2 regions of the Clostridium sp. ETTB3 genome follow, and region 1 is predicted to be linked to the other one. Evidence: a T-box and tRNA genes for the amino acid it is inferred to sense, from the RefSeq annotation. Region 1 holds a T-box; the other holds one or more tRNA genes.
What was found. The T-box of region 1 lies ahead of ACUN06_RS00800 (glycine--tRNA ligase). A T-box ahead of a tRNA ligase gene usually reads a tRNA of that ligase, here a tRNA-Gly.

Region 1 (4,685 bases):
CTCCTGAAGATGCATTAAAGATGAAAGAAATTACTCAATGTGATGCAATAATGATTGCAAGAGGAAGCATGGGAAATCCATGGATATTTAATCAAATAGAAATGGCATTAAAAGGACAGGATGTTTTGCCTATTACAGCAAAAGAAAAAATTGATATGTGTTTAAGACATTATGAGTTAGCTATAAAATATGATGGTGAATTTAAAGCTGTAAGAGAAATGAGAAAACATACTTCTTGGTATCTAAAAGGATTACCTAAAAGTAGTGAATTAAGAAATATAGTAAATACCTTATCAACAAATGAGGAAGTATTTAATATATTAAAAGAATATAGAAATGAATTAAGTAATATTTCTTATTAAATTATAAGAAGGAAAATAGTTAGTTATTTTATTGACAGATGAAATAGCCTGATTTATAATATTTAAAATGATTTTAAGATTAATAAGCTTATTAGATTTTAAGAGTTAAAATAGAGTAAAGCTTTGAAGGGGAGAAAGATTATGAGTCAAACAAAAAAGAATATAATGACTTACGAAGGTATTAAAAAACTTGAAGAAGAATTAGAATATTTAAAGACTGTTAGAAGAAAAGAAATTACTGAAAAAATAAAAGTAGCTTTAGGGTATGGAGATTTAAGTGAAAACTCTGAATATGATGAAGCTAAAAACGATCAAGCTTTTAATGAAGGTAGAATAATTCAGTTAGAAAATATGTTAAAAAATGCTGTTGTTGTTGATGAAAGTGAAATACCAACAGATAAGGTTTCAGTAGGATCAATAGTAAAGGTTATGGACTATGAATTTGATGAAGAAGTTGAATATGCAATAGTTGGTTCAGCTGAAGCAGATCCTATGAACTTTAAAATATCAAATGAATCACCAGTAGGTAGTGCATTATTAGGAAAAAAAGTTGGAGATGTAGTGGAAGTTACAGTTCCAAGTGGAGTAAGTAAGTTTGAAATCTTAGAAATAAGAAGAGGCTAATTGGAGGTATAGTGAATGTCAACTGAAGAAATGAATATACAAGAACTAGAGTCTCAATTTAATGAGCAAGAAAGATTAAGAAGAGAAAAACTAGTTCAATTACAAGAAGCAGGAAAAGATCCTTTTGACGTATATAAGGTTAATAGAACTCATAGTTCACAACAGGTTAAGGATAACTTTGAAGAATTAGAAGGCAAGGATGTTACAGTTGCAGGAAGAATTATGTCTAAGAGAGGACAAGGAAAAGTTGTTTTCTCTGATATATACGATAGAGATGGAAGAATTCAATTATTTATAAAGATTGATGAAGTTGGAGAAGAAGCATTAAAGCAATATAAAACTAATGACCTAGGAGATTGGGTGGCTTGTACTGGAGAAGTTTTTAAAACTAAAACAGGTGAAATATCTATTAAAGCTAAAGAAATAGAATTAATATGTAAATCATTAAAGCCACTTCCAGAAAAATGGCATGGATTAAAAGATCCAGATTTAAGATATAGACAAAGAGAAGTAGATATAATAACTAATCCAGAAGTTAAGGATACTTTTATTAAGAGAAGTCAAATAATTAAAGGTATAAGAGAATTCTTAGATAATAGAGGATTCTTAGAAGTTGAAACACCAATGCTTGCAACAATAGCTGGTGGAGCTTCTGCTAGACCATTTATAACTCATCACAATACTTTAGATTTAGATATGTTCTTAAGAATAGCTCCAGAGTTATACTTAAAGAGATGTATTGTTGCTGGATTTGAAAAAGTTTATGAATTAGGAAGAACTTTCAGAAATGAAGGTATGTCAGTAAGACATAATCCAGAATTTACTATGATTGAATTATATCAAGCTTTTGCTGATTATAATGATATGATGGAATTAACTGAAAATATGATTGCAGAAGTATGTAAGAAGGTTAATGGAACTACTAAGGTTACTTACCAAGGTACTGAAATTGACTTTATGCCACCATGGAGAAGAATAACTATGGTTGATGCTGTTAAGGAATATGCTGGAGTTGACTTTGCTACAATAAACTCTGATGAAGAAGCTCAAGCTATTGCAAAGGAAAAACATTTAGAATTCCCTAAACCATTAAATACTGTAACAAAAGGTGAAGTATTAAATATGCTATATGAAGAATTCTGTGAAGAGCATATGATACAACCAACTTTCATTATAGATTATCCAGTAGAAATTTCACCTCTTACAAAGAAAAAGAGAGGAAATGAAATGTTCACCGAAAGATTTGAAGGATTTGTATTTGGTAGAGAGTTATGTAATGCATATTCTGAATTAAATGATCCTATCGTTCAAAGAGAAAGATTTGCTCAGCAAGAAAAAGAAAGAGAACTTGGTGATGACGAAGCTTATATGATTGATGAAGAGTTTATGAGTGCATTAGAAACTGGTATGCCACCAACAGGTGGATTAGGAATAGGAATAGATAGATTAATAATGTTCTTAACTGATTCAGCATCAATAAGAGATGTAATACTATTCCCAACAATGAAACCAATAAATCAATAATATAAAAAAACCACCATTGGGTGGTTTTTTTATATTATTAGGGAATTTAAAGACCTATTTAAAACTATAAAATTGTTTTATGGCAGAATAAAAGTGAAATTTAAAATAAAAAATAAAAAATTTTAAAAAAAGTGTTGCATTTTATATAAAAGCTGATATAATAAATTATGCAATGACATTCCGCGATAGCTCAATGGTGGAGCACTCGGCTGTTAACCGATAGGCTGGAGGTTCGAGTCCTCTTCGCGGAGCCACTTTAAATTTCATTGCTGCAATAATATTCCGCGATAGCTCAATGGTGGAGCACTCGGCTGTTAACCGATAGGCTGGAGGTTCGAGTCCTCTTCGCGGAGCCACTTTAAATTTAATTGTTGCAAATAATATTCCGCGATAGCTCAATGGTGGAGCACTCGGCTGTTAACCGATAGGCTGGAGGTTCGAGTCCTCTTCGCGGAGCCATTTTTATTTTAAGAGTTTTGTAAGAGCAGATGATGTCTGTTGATACAAAGCTCTTTTGTTTTATATAAAAGAATATATAATTTTTCTTGACATCTATAAGCTGTTTGATAAAATTAATATATAATTTAATAAAACACGATGAAAAAGAGGAGTAATTTTAATATTTTTTTTAGAGAGATGATGGCTGGTGAAAATCATTAAAAAGTTAAAATGAAGGGCGCTTTTGAGTGTAATTTGCAAAGTTGAGCTTTAGCTAAGAAGGGTGGAACCGCGGAATTAATTTTCGTCCCTTTGTGGTTATAAGGCTTTTTTTATTATAAAAAATAAATTTTGTTAATTTAATTTGACAGGAATGTCAAAAGGTTATCACAATGATGGAGGTAGTGAAATGGCAGTAGAAAAAACTATGGATAAAATCGTTGCTTTATGTAAAAGTAGAGGATTTATATTCCCAGGATCAGAAATTTACGGAGGACTTGCAAACTCATGGGATTACGGTCCATTAGGTGTTGAATTTAAAAACAACGTAAAAAAGGCTTGGTGGAAAAAATTCGTTCAAGAAAGTCCTTATAATGTTGGAGTTGATTGTGCTATATTAATGAATCCAGAAGTTTGGGTTGCATCAGGGCACGTTGGTGGTTTCTCAGATCCATTAATGGATTGTAAGGAATGTAAATCAAGATTTAGAGCAGATAAATTAGTTGAAGATCATATGACTGAAAGTGGAGTTGAAGTGGCAACAGCTGATGGATGGACTAATGAAGAGTTAATGGAATACATAACTAAAAACAATATTGTTTGTCCTAAGTGTGGAAAGATGAATTATACAGATATAAGAAAGTTTAATTTAATGTTTAAAACTTTCCAAGGTATAACTGAAGATTCTGCCAATACAGTATATTTAAGACCAGAAACTGCTCAAGGTATATTCGTTAACTTTAAATCAGTTCAAAGAACTTCAAGAAAGAAAGTTCCTTTTGGTATAGCTCAAATAGGTAAGTCTTTCAGAAATGAAATTACACCAGGAAACTTTACATTTAGAACAAGAGAATTTGAACAAATGGAATTAGAATTCTTCTGTAAGCCAGGAACAGATTTAGAATGGTTTGGATATTGGAAGGATTACTGCTGGAACTTCTTATTAAACTTAGGAGTAAATGCAGATTCTTTAAGAATGAGAGATCATGGTGAAGAAGAATTATCATTTTACTCAAATGCAACATCTGATATAGAATATTTATTCCCATTTGGATGGGGAGAACTTTGGGGAATAGCTGATAGAACAGACTATGACTTAAAGAAACATGCAGAGCATTCTGGAACTGATATGTCATATTTAGATCCAACAACTAATGAAAAATATATACCATATTGTATAGAACCATCATTAGGGGCTGATAGAGTTGCTTTAGCATTTTTAGTAGATGCTTATGATGAAGAAGAATTAGAAGGTGGAGATGTAAGAACAGTTATGCATTTACATCCAGCATTAGCTCCATATAAAGCAGCTGTATTACCATTATCTAAGAAGTTATCAGATAAAGCTGATGAAGTATATTCAATGTTAGCTAAAAACTTCAATGTTGAATATGATGAAACAGGAAGTATTGGTAAGAGATATAGAAGACAAGATGAAATAGGAACTCCATTCTGTATTACAGTTGATTTTGAAACTGAAAATGATGGATGTGTTACTATAAGACATAGAGATTCTAT
Region 2 (4,685 bases), 180 kb from region 1:
TCTTCTGTTTTTTCCAATGAGTTGTGCTTTAATTCCTTTCCTGTAACTGTTACAACTATACCTGTTGATTTTACCATTTGATTTTCATTAGCATATTCTATAATCTTATATATTGCTGTATCAATGCTTTGATCTAAAAGATTAGTTTCCTCAATTAACTTTGCTCCTTTTTCTGTTGAAGATGAAATATTTAAAACCCTATTAAATCCATTTATATCTAACTTTATAGTAGAAGTTGTGTCAATTACTATTGTTCTGGTAACAACATTATACCTATATATTATCGCCATTGAAAAAACTAATATAAATACAACTAAAATTGATATATATATTTTAACATCTTTTAGTGTCTTTTTTTCATTAGCATTAATTTCCTGACCTATTAATACATCTTCATTTAATTTAACCTTTTTAAATTCACCTAAAGCTGTAAGAAGAATTGCATCTTTTTTATTTTTCCATACAACAATACCATTAACAGTTAATCCAGCTTCATATTCTACTATATCTTTTACATCACTATTCTTACTATCATCAACACTAGTTTCAACCATTTGTAAGTAATCTTGAATATTTTTATATTTATCATTTCCAAAAATTAATGTATAAACAATTATATAATCCCTATATTTCTCAAGAAACTTCTTATTAACTCTTGTAAACATCTGTAACTTACTAAATGGTATTTCAATATTATTTATAAAACTATCATATAGCTCAAAATTAGCTGCTATATACATTGATATAGTTACCAACTCATTTCTTTGAGAATAACTTACTTCTCTTGAAATTAAATCTTTTATAAGAACCTTATATTTTATTAATTCATCTACTAAGATATTAATTTCTTTGCCTCTTTCTCCTATTACATAATTACCAATTAAAAATAAAGGCTTTACTGATGAAAATTTATACTTACCGCTTTGAAATTTATCCATTTATTCCCCCTAGTTATCATTTCTCACTTTTATCAATAAGTCTTCCTGTTACTATAACCCTTCTCTTTGATCCAATAGTACATGTTATCAATGTAATTTTTTCATAATCTGCAGTGTCTAAAACTTCTACTTGCTCTGGTTCTACAATAAAACTTTCATCAACTTCATATGTATATTTTCCACTTTTAGTAGTTACAATTACCTTATCTCCAGGCTTAACCTTATATAAATTTATAAAAGCATCTGTAAAATCAGAAACTCTATGTCCTGCAACTGAAAAATTTCCAACCTCTCCTGGCATTGCTGATTCTGGAAACTTACCTAAAAAATACTTTATTACATCTTCAGTTACCCCTTCGACAACAGGCTGCTTTAATCTAATTGATGGAATTTCCATTATTGCTATAGGAGTATATCCATTTATTGAATCTAAATTTACATCCTCATGACTTTCATTATTTGTATTATCTTCTTTTAACTGATTTTCAAAACTCTCTAACACTTCATTTTGCTTATTAGAAGTAACCATTTTCTTATAAACTACTGTACCTATTATACTAACCCCTATAAGTATAAGCAATATACCTATAAACCTTCTAAACTTATCCAATAAATCAACCCCTTAATTAAATTTTATCTTTATTTCTCTAAATTTGTACATATATAATTTTTTCTACATATATTATAACATAAGGACTAAAAACATTAATATATTTTAATGTAAAGTATATGGGGGGAGTTTTTTATGAAATATAATAAGGATAATATTATTTATATTGATTTTACATTTAAAAGGAAAAAAATTAATTCTAAGCCTCATTTATTTTTATATAAACTTTACTCAAGATTGATAAAAATTTTTCCATTTAGATTTACATCTAATAAAAATAAAAATCAATCTATATACACAAACAGAAAAACATCAAATTATTAATTTTTATTATCCCATTATTATTTTGAAATAAAATCTTATGTTAAAATATATATAATACATTTAAATCTTTAATATTATTATTGCTTTGCAATAAAATTAATAACTATATTTTAATGAGGTGATTTGATGAAAATAGGAATGGGATATGACGTACATAAATTAGTAGAAAATAGAGATTTAATTTTAGGCGGAGTTAAAATTCCATATGAATTAGGATTACTTGGTCATTCTGATGCTGATGTACTTTTACATGCTATAATGGATTCTCTTCTTGGAGCTTCTGCTTTAGGAGATATAGGAAAACACTTTCCTGATACAGATGAAAAATATAAAGATATTTCAAGTATTGAATTACTAAAACATGTTGGTAAGCTCTTAGAACAACATAACTATATAATTGGAAACATTGATGCAACAATAATAGCTCAAAGACCAAAAATGGCACCTCATATACCTGATATGAGAAAAAATATAGCTAATGCATTAAACATTTCCCTTGATCAAATAAATGTTAAAGCCACAACTGAAGAAGGTCTTGGCTTTACTGGAGAAGGTCTTGGAATATCTTCACAAGCTATTTGTTTAATTCAAAATAAAAATTAAGTTTTATAACATTAATTATAATCAATAAACTTAACGAATTAAAAATTAAAAGTGGTAAGCTATTAACTTAATTCTTATAACTTACCACTTTTTATATGTAATTTATTCTTAAAATTTTTTATAATTTCTTAGATATAAAAAAAGAAGTAATAAAAATTACTTCTTCTTGGTGCGCCATCAGGGGATCGAACCCGGGACACCCTGATTAAGAGTCAGGTGCTCTACCAACTGAGCTAATAGCGCATAAATGGAGCGGGTAGTGGGAATCGAACCCACCTTTCCAGCTTGGAAGGCTGGAGTATTACCGATATACGATACCCGCATACTTGACAATATAATTATACTTAATAAAAATTATATTGTCAATATTTTATATAACCTCAGTAAGATTTTTTTGTAATACGTTTCTAAAAAGCTCCCCTGATTTTCTATCAGTTGTTGCATTTTTACATATATCTAACCATGTTTTAAGTTCTTTATCAGTTTTCTTATTAATTTCTTCTTGTCCACTTGACATATAGCTTGATTCTAAAACAAATTTTCCAAGCTCCTCTGAAGTTTCAAACATTTTTATATAAAGAAATTCCCTACTATCACCATACCACGTCCTATTAAATTCTCTTAAAAATTTTTTTACTTCTCTTATAGCTTTATCATTTGGAAAATCCCAAAATCTCTTTAAATCAGAAACATTTTTTCTCATTTTATCTGCTTCTTCTCTTGTAATTTTTTCAGAACTTTCACCATCATTTATTATTTCCTCTACTGGCTTTATTGGAACGTATGAAATAGGACCATACTTACAATTTATCCAAGTATAAAATGCTTCTTGTAAAAAAGAATATTGTATATATCCAATAAATACTTTAATATTAGGGAAATATGCCCATATACTATTTAATCCACCATATTTAGAAAAAATCAAAGTATGCATATAAACACTTTTATCAGTAGGCAAATTTTTCATAAACATATGACCTCTTATGGTCCTATTTTCCATAATAAAGTTTTTCCAATACTCAAAAGAATTATAATTTTGTCTCATACTATCACCTTCCTTAACAATGTTAAATATAATATATTATATTTATAATACACCACTTAATGGTACTGCATAACTTATATTTATTCATCAGTATATTTAATATTACATTTATAATATACCACTTAATGGTAGTTCTAATCAACTAGAAAACGTTTTTATAAAATGTAAATTTGATATTTTACTTTATTTAGAATATAATATAAGTAGATATTTATATAATTCTAAAGAATTAAAAGGGGGCAATCTATTGTACAATTGTGAAATATGTGGAGATAAAGCTGATGTTCATCATATAGTTCATAGAAGTGAAGGTGGTTTTGATATTGAACTTAATTATAAGCATCTTTGTGCTTTTCATCATCGTGGTAAAAATGGTCCACATCAAAATCAATTTGTTGATCTTCAATATAAAATTGAGATGCAAAATAAATTGTACAATACTTTAAAAAAGGAATATTATTCACCAAAAGAAATTTCTCAAATCTTAGGAGTTCATAATAATTCCTTAAAAAGATTACTAAAAAATTTAAAAAGATATAAGGAAGGCTATAAACGTGATGATATAATTTTTACTCTAATGGGTTGTGTGAAATATAATATAGATACTCTAGAAGAATTAGCATTAGATTTATTGGTTGAAGTTTTATAATAATTATACGGAGTTGTTTTGCTAAAAATTAGTGTACAACTCCTTTTTCATATAAAATAAAAAAAGTTAACTATTTCTAATTAACTTTTTAATAATTGGGTTTCTTATCAATATGGAGCGGGTAGTGGGAATCGAACCCACCTTTCCAGCTTGGAAGGCTGGAGTATTACCGATATACGATACCCGCATATTTCATTTTAGTTATTTCTGAATAACTAACCTCTTGAACAATTATCATTATATTCTATAATACTAACCTTGTCAACAATTTTTTTAATTTTTTTATTTTTATATTATATTTTGTACGCAATTATAACTTGTTTTATTCAAATATCCATATCTAATTGCACAAAGTAATCTTTTGTTAGCTTTAAATCAATTGATATAACTAGCTTTACAAATTCAAATTTTTATAATTTCCCATAAAAAAAAGATGTGGCTGTCGCACTAAAACTTTTATATACAATATATTGTTTAATATTATTTAAAAAAATAAAAATCAACAACAATATATTG

Region 2: it encodes a tRNA-Gly, which carries the amino acid that the T-box ahead of ACUN06_RS00800 (glycine--tRNA ligase) is inferred to sense. The anticodon was not compared.

The regions. Positions count from the first base shown of each region.
Region 1 covers NZ_CP199832.1:164,877-169,561, forward strand. Annotated here, with positions in the region: gene dusB (tRNA dihydrouridine synthase DusB) at 1-362, shown strand, start outside; gene greA (transcription elongation factor GreA) at 504-986, shown strand; gene lysS (lysine--tRNA ligase) at 1,002-2,510, shown strand; tRNA gene ACUN06_RS00785 (tRNA-Asn) at 2,690-2,764, shown strand; tRNA gene ACUN06_RS00790 (tRNA-Asn) at 2,792-2,866, shown strand; tRNA gene ACUN06_RS00795 (tRNA-Asn) at 2,895-2,969, shown strand; T-box leader at 3,099-3,263, shown strand; gene ACUN06_RS00800 (glycine--tRNA ligase) at 3,358-4,685, shown strand, end outside.
Region 2 covers NZ_CP199832.1:345,412-350,096, reverse strand. Annotated here, with positions in the region: gene ACUN06_RS01690 (anti-sigma-I factor RsgI family protein) at 1-938, opposite strand, end outside; gene ACUN06_RS01685 (class D sortase) at 955-1,548, opposite strand; gene ACUN06_RS01680 (hypothetical protein) at 1,684-1,872, shown strand; gene ispF (2-C-methyl-D-erythritol 2,4-cyclodiphosphate synthase) at 1,999-2,475, shown strand; tRNA gene ACUN06_RS01670 (tRNA-Lys) at 2,643-2,718, opposite strand; tRNA gene ACUN06_RS01665 (tRNA-Gly) at 2,724-2,797, opposite strand; gene ACUN06_RS01660 (hypothetical protein) at 2,846-3,520, opposite strand; gene ACUN06_RS01655 (HNH endonuclease signature motif containing protein) at 3,768-4,169, shown strand; tRNA gene ACUN06_RS01650 (tRNA-Gly) at 4,283-4,356, opposite strand.